One region of the Pectobacterium sp. HCp5_1 genome, then DNA from elsewhere that is predicted to be linked to it. Evidence: predicted binding sites of a transcription regulator. Region 1 holds the regulator's gene; the other holds the start of a gene.
What was found. Region 1 encodes PurR, which represses purine synthesis genes. Its sites were predicted from a motif close to CANGCAAACGTTTGCNTG; they were not measured.
Positions count from the first base shown of each region.

Region 2: a site for PurR is predicted at 2,281-2,298, ahead of purL (phosphoribosylformylglycinamidine synthase). Genes of this name have one in related genera too.

Region 1 is NZ_JAUMIO010000004.1:208,627-213,246, forward strand. It holds gene Q3A88_RS05100 (riboflavin synthase) at 94-729, shown strand; gene cfa (cyclopropane fatty acyl phospholipid synthase) at 826-1,977, opposite strand; gene purR (HTH-type transcriptional repressor PurR) at 2,179-3,204, opposite strand; gene Q3A88_RS05115 (YnhF family membrane protein) at 3,594-3,683, shown strand; gene Q3A88_RS05120 (C40 family peptidase) at 3,900-4,620, opposite strand, start outside.
Region 2 is NZ_JAUMIO010000011.1:74,089-78,708, reverse strand. It holds gene tadA (tRNA adenosine(34) deaminase TadA) at 10-516, shown strand; gene mltF (membrane-bound lytic murein transglycosylase MltF) at 670-2,178, opposite strand; gene purL (phosphoribosylformylglycinamidine synthase) at 2,395-4,620, shown strand, end outside.

The DNA of each region.
Region 1 (4,620 bases):
TAACGTCTGACGTACCGTATTCCGGTTTGGTTTTCCGCGGAATATCGGGCACACTGCACAACGTCATTTCTTTGTTTTTAAGAGGCAAACCGCATGTTTACCGGTATTGTTCAGGGCACCGCGCCGGTGGTGTCGATTGAAGAAAAATCCAACTTTCGCACGCACGTTGTCCAACTCCCGCCCGACCTGTTGCCAGGACTCGTGCCCGGCGCTTCGGTGGCGCACAATGGTTGCTGCCTGACGGTAACCGCCATTGACGGCGATCGTGTCAGTTTTGATCTCATGAAGGAAACGCTGCGGTTAACGAATCTGGGCGATATTCACGAAGGTGATGTCGTGAATATTGAGCGAGCCGCGAAATTCGGTGATGAGATCGGTGGGCACGTCATGTCGGGCCACATCATGTGTACGGCGGAAGTGGTTAAGATTCAGGTTTCAGAGAATAACCATCAAATTTGGTTCCGTCTGGCAGATGAAGCGCTGATGAAATACGTGCTGCATAAAGGCTTCGTTGGGATTGATGGCATCAGCCTAACGGTAGGAGAAGTGACCCGTGGACGTTTCTGCGTGCATTTAATTCCAGAAACGCTGAACCGCACCACGCTGGGGCAGAAGCGTCTGGGAAATCGGATTAATATCGAAATCGACCCGCAGACACAGGCCGTGGTCGATACGGTCGAGCGTGTTTTAGCTAGCAAGCAGGCGAGCGAGCTCGGCAAGGAAGAGTAATTCCTACGTTGCACATTCTGGTAAACCGGACGGCGTTGCTACCGTCCGGTTTCTCTTTTCAGTCAGCACACGACTTTCTGTCAACACACAATGCTGTCAGCGCGCAACGCGCAATCCACCGTCGACCCCATCCGTGCTGAACAAGACCTGCCAGAGCTGAAGTTTCCTTGCTCTGAAAGCCCCTGCACAAAAGTTAAGATAGTAGCTGAACATCCGGCGGAAGCGGGCCGTGTAGCGTGTGGAAAGTCGTGGCCAGTTCTGCTGAAAGCGAGCGTGCCAGGCCATTAAGGTACGATCGTAATCAGCACCGAAATTATGCCAGTCTTCCATCACCATGTAAGGCTCACTTGCCTGCGCAATATGCTGTATGGAGGGAATACAGCCGTTGGGGAAGATGTATTTATGAATCCAGGGATCAATGTGCGGATTGGTCTTATTGGCCCCGATGGTATGTAGCAGAAACAGTCCATCGGGTTTTAGATTACGCCGCACGACGCGGAAATAATTGTCATAGTTGCGTGGCCCGACGTGTTCAAACATACCAACTGACACCACGCGATCGAATTGCCGATCGAGATCGCGGTAATCCTGTAGTTCAATGGTGACGTTCAGATCCTGACAACGTCGCTGCGCCAGCACCTGTTGTTCTCTGGAAATAGTGATGCCGTACACTGAAACGCCGTAGTGGCGTGCCGCGAATTCGGCCAGTCCGCCCCAGCCACAGCCGATATCCAGCAGCGTCATCCCTGATGTTAACTGGAGCTTTTCGCAGATCATGGCGAGTTTATCTTCCTGCGCCTGTTCCAGCGTCTGTGCCTGTTTCCAATAGGCGCAGGAGTATTGCATATAGGGATCCAGCATCAGGGTAAAGAGGTCGTTACCTAAATCGTAATGCGCTTTACCGACAACCTGAGCACGTTGGCGGGATTGTAAATTTGTGACGCGGGAGAGGGCGACGCGCGTCAGGTCGTGCAGACGGCGGGGCAGCCTGGCATCCAACCCCGCACGCAGGACGCGATGGGAAAACATATCCAGCCGTTCACACTCCCACCATTCATCCATGTAGCTTTCTCCCAGCCCCAGCGATCCCTCACGTAGGATGCGTTTAAAGAAATTGGGGTTGGTCACGCGGATGTCAAAAGGGCGAGTGCCGTTGATGGTGATATCCGCGCTGGCCAGCATGTCTTGCACGATGTGGAACCAGGGCGCGGTATTAGGATCCCATTCTTCTGTATAAGGTAAACCCATCATGTCTCCTTAACTTTATGTAAAAGTATCGTAAAACACATCAGGACAACACTTATCGCAGCCGAGGTATCGGCTGTCACCAGAGAAAATGAAACACGGTATTAAATTTAAAACTGCTTCAACCAGCATACAAGAGAATTGGCTGAAGCAGAGAGGAGAAGCAGTAGGAATAAGAAAATCGTCTGTACAGAATGGCTGCGGCTAGCGGCGATAGTCGAGGTAAGGGCCGTCTGCAACCGAGCGGCGTTCAATCAACGTCGGGTGCACTTCAATGACGTGTGCATCTTCCCGCTTACTGGTAATGCGATCCAGCAGCATCGCGAAAGCGGACTGACCCAGACGCTCCTTTGGCTGGTGGATGGTGGTCAGCGCAGGCGTAAAGAAACGCGCGTGGCGCACGTTGTCATAACCGATCACCGAAATATCCTGCGGCACACGCAGACCCAGTTCGTCAGCCGCACAGATAGCCCCCATCGCCATAATATCGCCGCCGCAGAATACGGCCGTTGGACGCTGTTTCTGTGCGAGGATCTGATGCATGGCTTTGTAGCCGGATTCCGGTTCGAAATCGCCCCGAACTACCCATTCGTCGCGTACGGTGATGTCGGCTTCCTTCAATGCTTTCAAAAAGCCGAGGTAGCGCCCGCTGCCGGTGTTGCGTTCTTGAGTGCCGGGGATGGCACCGATATCCCGATGGCCGCGTTCAATCAGGTAGCGACCTGCCATATAACCGCCTTCAAAGGCGTTATCGATAATCGTATCGGTAAAATCGCTGTGCATCTGTCCCCAGTCCATCACGACCATCGGAATGCTGCGATAATCTTCCAACATCGACAACAGCTCTGGTGGGTATTCAGCGCACATTACCAGCAGGCCATCGACGCGTTTTTGCGCCAGCATGGAAAGATAGGCGCGCTGTTTGCCGATGTCGTTATGCGAATTACACAGCACCAGCGTGTAGCCTTTGGCATAGCAGCTGTTTTCAACGGCTTCAATGATTTCGGCGAAATAGGGGGCTTCGCTGGATGTGGCCAGCAAACCGATAGATTTAGTGTGATTAACTTTGAGGCTGCGGGCGACGGCGCTGGGCGAATAGTGCAATTCTTTAATTGCCGCCCTGACGGCTGCCTTAGTCTCTTCGGCGACGAAACGTGTTTTATTGATCACGTGCGATACGGTTGTGGTGGAAACGCCAGCACGTTTTGCCACATCTTTAATCGTTGCCATCTAAAAATGACTCCTGAACTTACCTGTTACAGACGTAAGTATATTGTTAATCGTTTGCCTACGTTTAATGTTCTTCTTCTAAGCTAAAAAACAGGATTTCAGAAGGAGAATGCCGAATGTTATACCGAAGGGATCTGGGTTGACGTTTTTCGACTGATACGCAGCGCTTTCATAAACAGCGGATTGTGTCCGATTTATCATGAAAGTGAAAGGGCTAATTTATACTATTAGTGATGCATTCGTCCGAGATTTTTCGCTACAATTATGAAAGAATCGTAATAACCCTATTATTTGTGGCTTTTACTACCTAAACGGGTTTGGCTGTGAACGGTGGTGTCTTTTCAGATGAAGCTTTCAGATAAAATTCGTTCGTTAATAAGGAGTAATTCATGGATACAGATCTGAAGATGTCTTTGCTGACAACTGTTGGCTCGTTGGCTGTGATCATCGCGTTTAGTTTTATTGCGGTGCTGAACTAACCGAACGGTGCCTCTGGGCGGGTTAGGTATTCAGACACGTTGATGTTACATAAAACGTGTCTGAATCGCTTTATACCCGTCATATTTCAAGTTGCATGTGCGTTGGCTTCGTTCACTCACCCGAATCACTTACTTGAGTAAGTTCATCGGGATTCCTTCGCTTGCCGCCTTCCTGAAACTCGAATTATTTAGGGTATACCAGATATAACCTGTCTCTTAACGAATCGTCTGCGGTGTCACCACGCGACGTGCGCCAACGTAGTGTTCCTGCCAATAATCTTCACTCAGCTTGCTGATACGAATATCTGAGCCTGTACGCGGCGACTGAATAAATTTTCCTTCACCCAGATAAACCCCGACGTGATCGGCTGCGCCACGATTATTGATGCGGAAGAAGACCAGATCGCCACTTTCCAGCTCGCTCTTTTTAATCGGAGCGGCGTCACGCAGGTGATACATTTCGTTTGCGGTGCGTGGAATTTGGATCTTAACGACATCTTTGTAGGCGTAATAAACCAGTCCGCTACAGTCGAATCCGGTAAAGGGAGACGAACCGCCCCAGTGATAAGGCTTACCTATCTGGCTCATCAACTTATTCATTGCGGTCGTTTTGGCATGCTGATAGCGTTTTTTATGTGCTGCACTTAGCGCCATTCCTTTTTCTGTCGGCGCTGGATTTTTATCCGCTTTCCCCTTGAGTGCGCTCTTCTTCAGTCCGGTTTTGACTCTGGCTTGTGCGGTGGTTTGTTTCTCTTCTTCAGGCTTCAGCTTTTTAAGATTTTTTTTCACGAGCGCGGGCGTGCTGCTTTGCGTCCGTGACAGCTTTTTTTCTGTCACTTTGCTCGGGGTGCGGGATTTGGTTTTATTGCTGACGGCGGTAGGTTCTGGTTTTTTGCTTTTGATCGGCGTCGGTGACTTAGCATTACCCTTTGTTTGG
Region 2 (4,620 bases), on a different contig from region 1:
TGAGGAAACGTGGGCAACCTGCGTAACGATGAATACTGGATGCGCCATGCATTAATGCTGGCTCAGCGCGCTCAGGATGAAGGCGAAGTGCCGGTTGGTGCGGTGCTGGTGCTGGATAACGAGGCCATCGGCGAAGGGTGGAACCGGCCGATTGGGCATCACGATCCTACCGCGCACGCTGAGATTATGGCGTTGCGGCAGGGAGGGCAGGTGTTGCAGAACTACCGCCTGCTGGAAACGACGCTGTACGTCACGTTGGAGCCGTGCATTATGTGTGCGGGCGCGATGATACACAGCCGTATTGGCCGTCTGGTTTATGGCGCGTCAGATGAGAAAACGGGAGCGGCGGGGTCGCTGGTGGATATTCTGCGCCATCCCGGTATGAATCATCAGATCGTGATTGAATCCGGCATTCTGGCTGATGAATGTTCCGCAACGCTCAGCACGTTCTTTCGCCTGCGTCGTGAACAGCACAAAGCCCGTCGTGCAGCCGAAAAAAACGCTGCGCAGGAATAGCGTAACGCCGATCTTTTAGAATCGAGATACACGGAGCTACCACGGGGCGAGGTGTCCCTGCGGGAACCTCATCCCCGTGTTTCTCCTAAAATGAGGCTGACGTGACCAGCCCGAGTGCAGGAGTGCAGCGTTTTTTTCTTTCTCTATGTAGTCTTATTCCGGCACCTTGCTGACAGGCACGGCCGGATAGCCTTGCGCGATCTGGGTTTGCTGTTGCGCTTTAGCTTCTTTCTCGATCAGGTAACCTTCCAGACTCACCATATAACGCCGAATGTTTTCCACGTAGTTATAGGCTTCGTGTCCGCGCGCGTAGCCGTAGGTAGTTTGCGTGTAATAGCGCTTCTGGCTCAGCATCGGCAGACGCATTTTTACATCGACCCAACTGTCGGGGTTACCCTTCTGTTTTTCGGTCAATTTACGCGCATCAAGCAGATGAGCGTATCCCATGTTGTAAGACGCCAGCGCAAACCAGATTTTTTCATCTTCCGGGATGGTGTCCGGCATTTTCTGCATCATGTGCGACATATATTGCGCACCGCCGCGAATACTTTGCTCAGGGTCGACTCGATCGGTGACGTTCAGGCTTTCTGCCGTGTTGCGCGTGAGCATCATCAGCCCGCGCACGCCGGTAGGTGAGGTTGCCAGCGGGTTCCAGTGTGACTCCTGATAAGAGATGGCGGCCAGCAGCTTCCAGTCGATATCGGTGGCGTATTTTTCAAACAGCGGTCGCAGATCCGGCAGCGTTTCATCAATCGCGCTCAGGAACGTGGTGGTATCGACATAGTCAAATTCGCCAACGTGACCGAGATACTTCTCCTCCAGACGCGCAAGCGTACCGTCTTCGACAATCTGGCTGAAGAAATCCAGCAGCGCAGCGGACAGGCTGTCATCGTGTGAACGGCGCATATACCAGGTAACTGGCTCTTCGTCGCTGAGATCGAAGGCGACGGCGAGCTGCGGATGAATTCGCTGCATCAGGCCGATGGTGACCGAATCACCCAGCGTATAGTCCAGTTTGCCGTCGGCAACCTGCTTCAATAATTCCTGCGTGCTCTGATCGGAGGCCGATTCCCAGCTTAGCTGCGGGTATTTCTCCGCTTTTAGATCGCGCAGGGTAGCGGCGTGCGCGGAACCGGATGTGACGACGAGGCGGCCTTGCAGTTTATCCAGCGTTTTTGGACGGGGTGAACCGAGGCGGTACACCATCTGTTGTGAAATGGAATAGTAGGTTGGGCCGGCGCGGAAGCGTTCCAGACGCTCATGGTTGTAGATCAGCCCGGCAGCCAGCAGATCGGCATCGTCACCGTCCAAATCGTCAAACAGCTCGTCAAGATTCTTGCGTGACGAGACCACCAGCTTGACGCCGAGGTAATCGGCGAACCGTTTTGCCAGTTCATAGTCCAGACCTGTCGGGGATCCGTTGCTCATTGCATAGGTCAGCGGTGAGTTGACCGTGCTGATACGCAACTCACCGCGTGAGAGGATCTGCCTGAGCTGTACATCCTGACTACTGCGCCAGGGAATACTAGGCCATAGCGCTAACGCCAGCAGTAACGTGATAATCCCGATGAAAAAATAATTTAATTTTAAAGGCTTCAAATAGTTATCTCTCGGCGGCCGTGTGGCCAGGCTGTCTGTAACGGCAGTTTTTTTATACGTCATTTCCCAGAGTGGGGGCATTTTGCTTAACAAACCGCCAGTGTGCAACTTTTATTGATTTGGTCACCGATTAATCATTCGTCGGACGCGAAGTGAAATTATCGCCACGCAAACGGTTTCGTCCGAGGGAAGGATTCTCTATAATATGCGCGTTTCCCCCCTGTTGTGCCCCATGGCTGTATCGCAGCCAGTGCATCGAAGACGAGAGAACTTTAGATTATGGAAATACTGCGTGGTTCACCTGCTTTATCGGCTTTTCGTATTAATAAATTGCTGGTCCGCTGCAAAGAGCACGTTTTGCCGGTCAGTGATATCTATGCTGAATACGTACATTTCGCCGATGTCAGCGCCCCGTTGAACAACGATGAACAGGCCAAACTGACACGTTTGCTGAAGTATGGTCCTTCTCTCGCGGAGCACGAGCCGCAAGGCCATCTGTTACTGGTCACGCCGCGTCCCGGCACCATTTCGCCGTGGTCTTCCAAAGCAACGGATATCGCCCATAACTGTGGGTTAAGCAAAGTACTGCGTCTGGAGCGTGGTCTGGCTTTCTATATTCATGCGCCTATGCTGAGCGATGAACAGTGGCAGCAACTGGGGGCACTGCTGCATGACCGAATGATGGAAAGCGTATTTAGCGACCTGAAACAGGCCGAAGCGCTGTTCTCTCATCACCAGCCTGCGCCTTTCAAACGCATCGAAATTCTGCTGCAAGGACGTCAGGCGCTAGAAGAAGCGAACGTCCGTCTGGGACTGGCATTGGCAGAAGATGAAATTGACTATCTGCTGGAAGCCTTCACCAAACTGGGCCGCAATCCTAACGACATCGAACTGTATATGTTCGCCCAGGCGAACTCTGAGCACTGTCGCCACAAGATTTTCAACGCTGATTGGGTGATCGACGGCGTTACTCAGCCGAAGTCACTGTTCAAAATGATCAAAAACACCTTTGAACACACTCCCGATCACGTTCTCTCTGCCTATAAAGACAACGCCGCCGTCATGGAAGGTTCCGCCGTCGGCCGTTTCTACACCGATCCTAACGGGCAATATACTTACCATCAGGAAGACGCCCATATCCTGATGAAAGTTGAAACGCATAACCACCCAACCGCCATTTCACCGTGGCCGGGCGCAGCAACGGGATCCGGTGGTGAAATCCGTGACGAAGGCGCGACAGGCCGTGGCTCCAAGCCGAAAGCCGGTCTGGTGGGCTTCTCTGTATCGAACCTGCGCATTCCTGGCTTTGTCCAGCCGTGGGAAGAAGAAGAGTTCGGCAAGCCAGAGCGTATTGTCAGCGCGCTGGATATCATGACCGAAGGCCCATTGGGCGGTGCGGCATTCAATAACGAATTCGGTCGTCCTGCACTGACGGGCTATTTCCGTACGTATGAAGAGCGTGTTGATAGCCACAATGGCACAGAGCTGCGCGGCTACCATAAACCGATCATGCTGGCGGGCGGCATTGGTAACATCCGTGCCGATCACGTCAAAAAAGGCGAAATTAGCATCGGTGCCAAACTGATTGTACTGGGCGGACCGTCCATGAATATCGGTCTGGGCGGCGGTGCAGCCTCCTCTATGGCATCGGGTCAGTCTGATGCGGATCTGGATTTTGCTTCTGTACAGCGCGATAACCCAGAAATGGAGCGCCGCTGTCAGGAAGTGATCGACCGCTGCTGGCAATTGGGTGAAGCCAACCCGATCCTGTTCATCCACGATGTCGGCGCGGGCGGTCTGTCTAACGCGATGCCGGAACTGGTGAGCGACGGTGGTCGCGGTGGTCGCTTTGAACTGCGCGATATTCTGAACGACGAGCCGGGCATGAGCCCGCTGGAAGTCTGGTGTAACGAATCGCAGGAGCGCTACGTTCTGGCCGTTGCGCCAGAACAGCTGGCACAGTTTGATGAAATTTGTCGTCGTGAACGTGCGCCTTATGCGGTGATTGGTGAGGCAACGGAAGAATTGCATCTGACGATGAACGATCGTCACTTCAACAACCAGCCGATCGATCTACCGCTGGATGTGCTGCTGGGCAAAACGCCGAAGATGCTGCGTGATGTTGAGCGTAAGCAGGTAGAAGGCACGCCGCTACAGCGTGATGAAATCTATCTGGCAGAAGCGGTCGAGCGCGTGCTGCACTTACCTGTTGTCGCCGAAAAAACCTTCCTGATCACCATCGGTGACCGCTCTGTTACCGGTATGGTAGCCCGCGATCAGATGGTCGGTCCGTGGCAGGTGCCGGTGGCTGACTGTGCGGTGACCACCGCCAGCCTTGATAGCTATTACGGCGAGGCCATGTCTATCGGTGAACGTGCGCCAGTCGCGTTGCGTAACTTCGCGGCCTCCGCGCGTTTGGCGGTCGGTGAGGCGCTGACGAACATTGCGGCCACGCATATCGGCCCGCTGACTCGCGTGAAGCTGTCTGCGAACTGGATGGCAGCC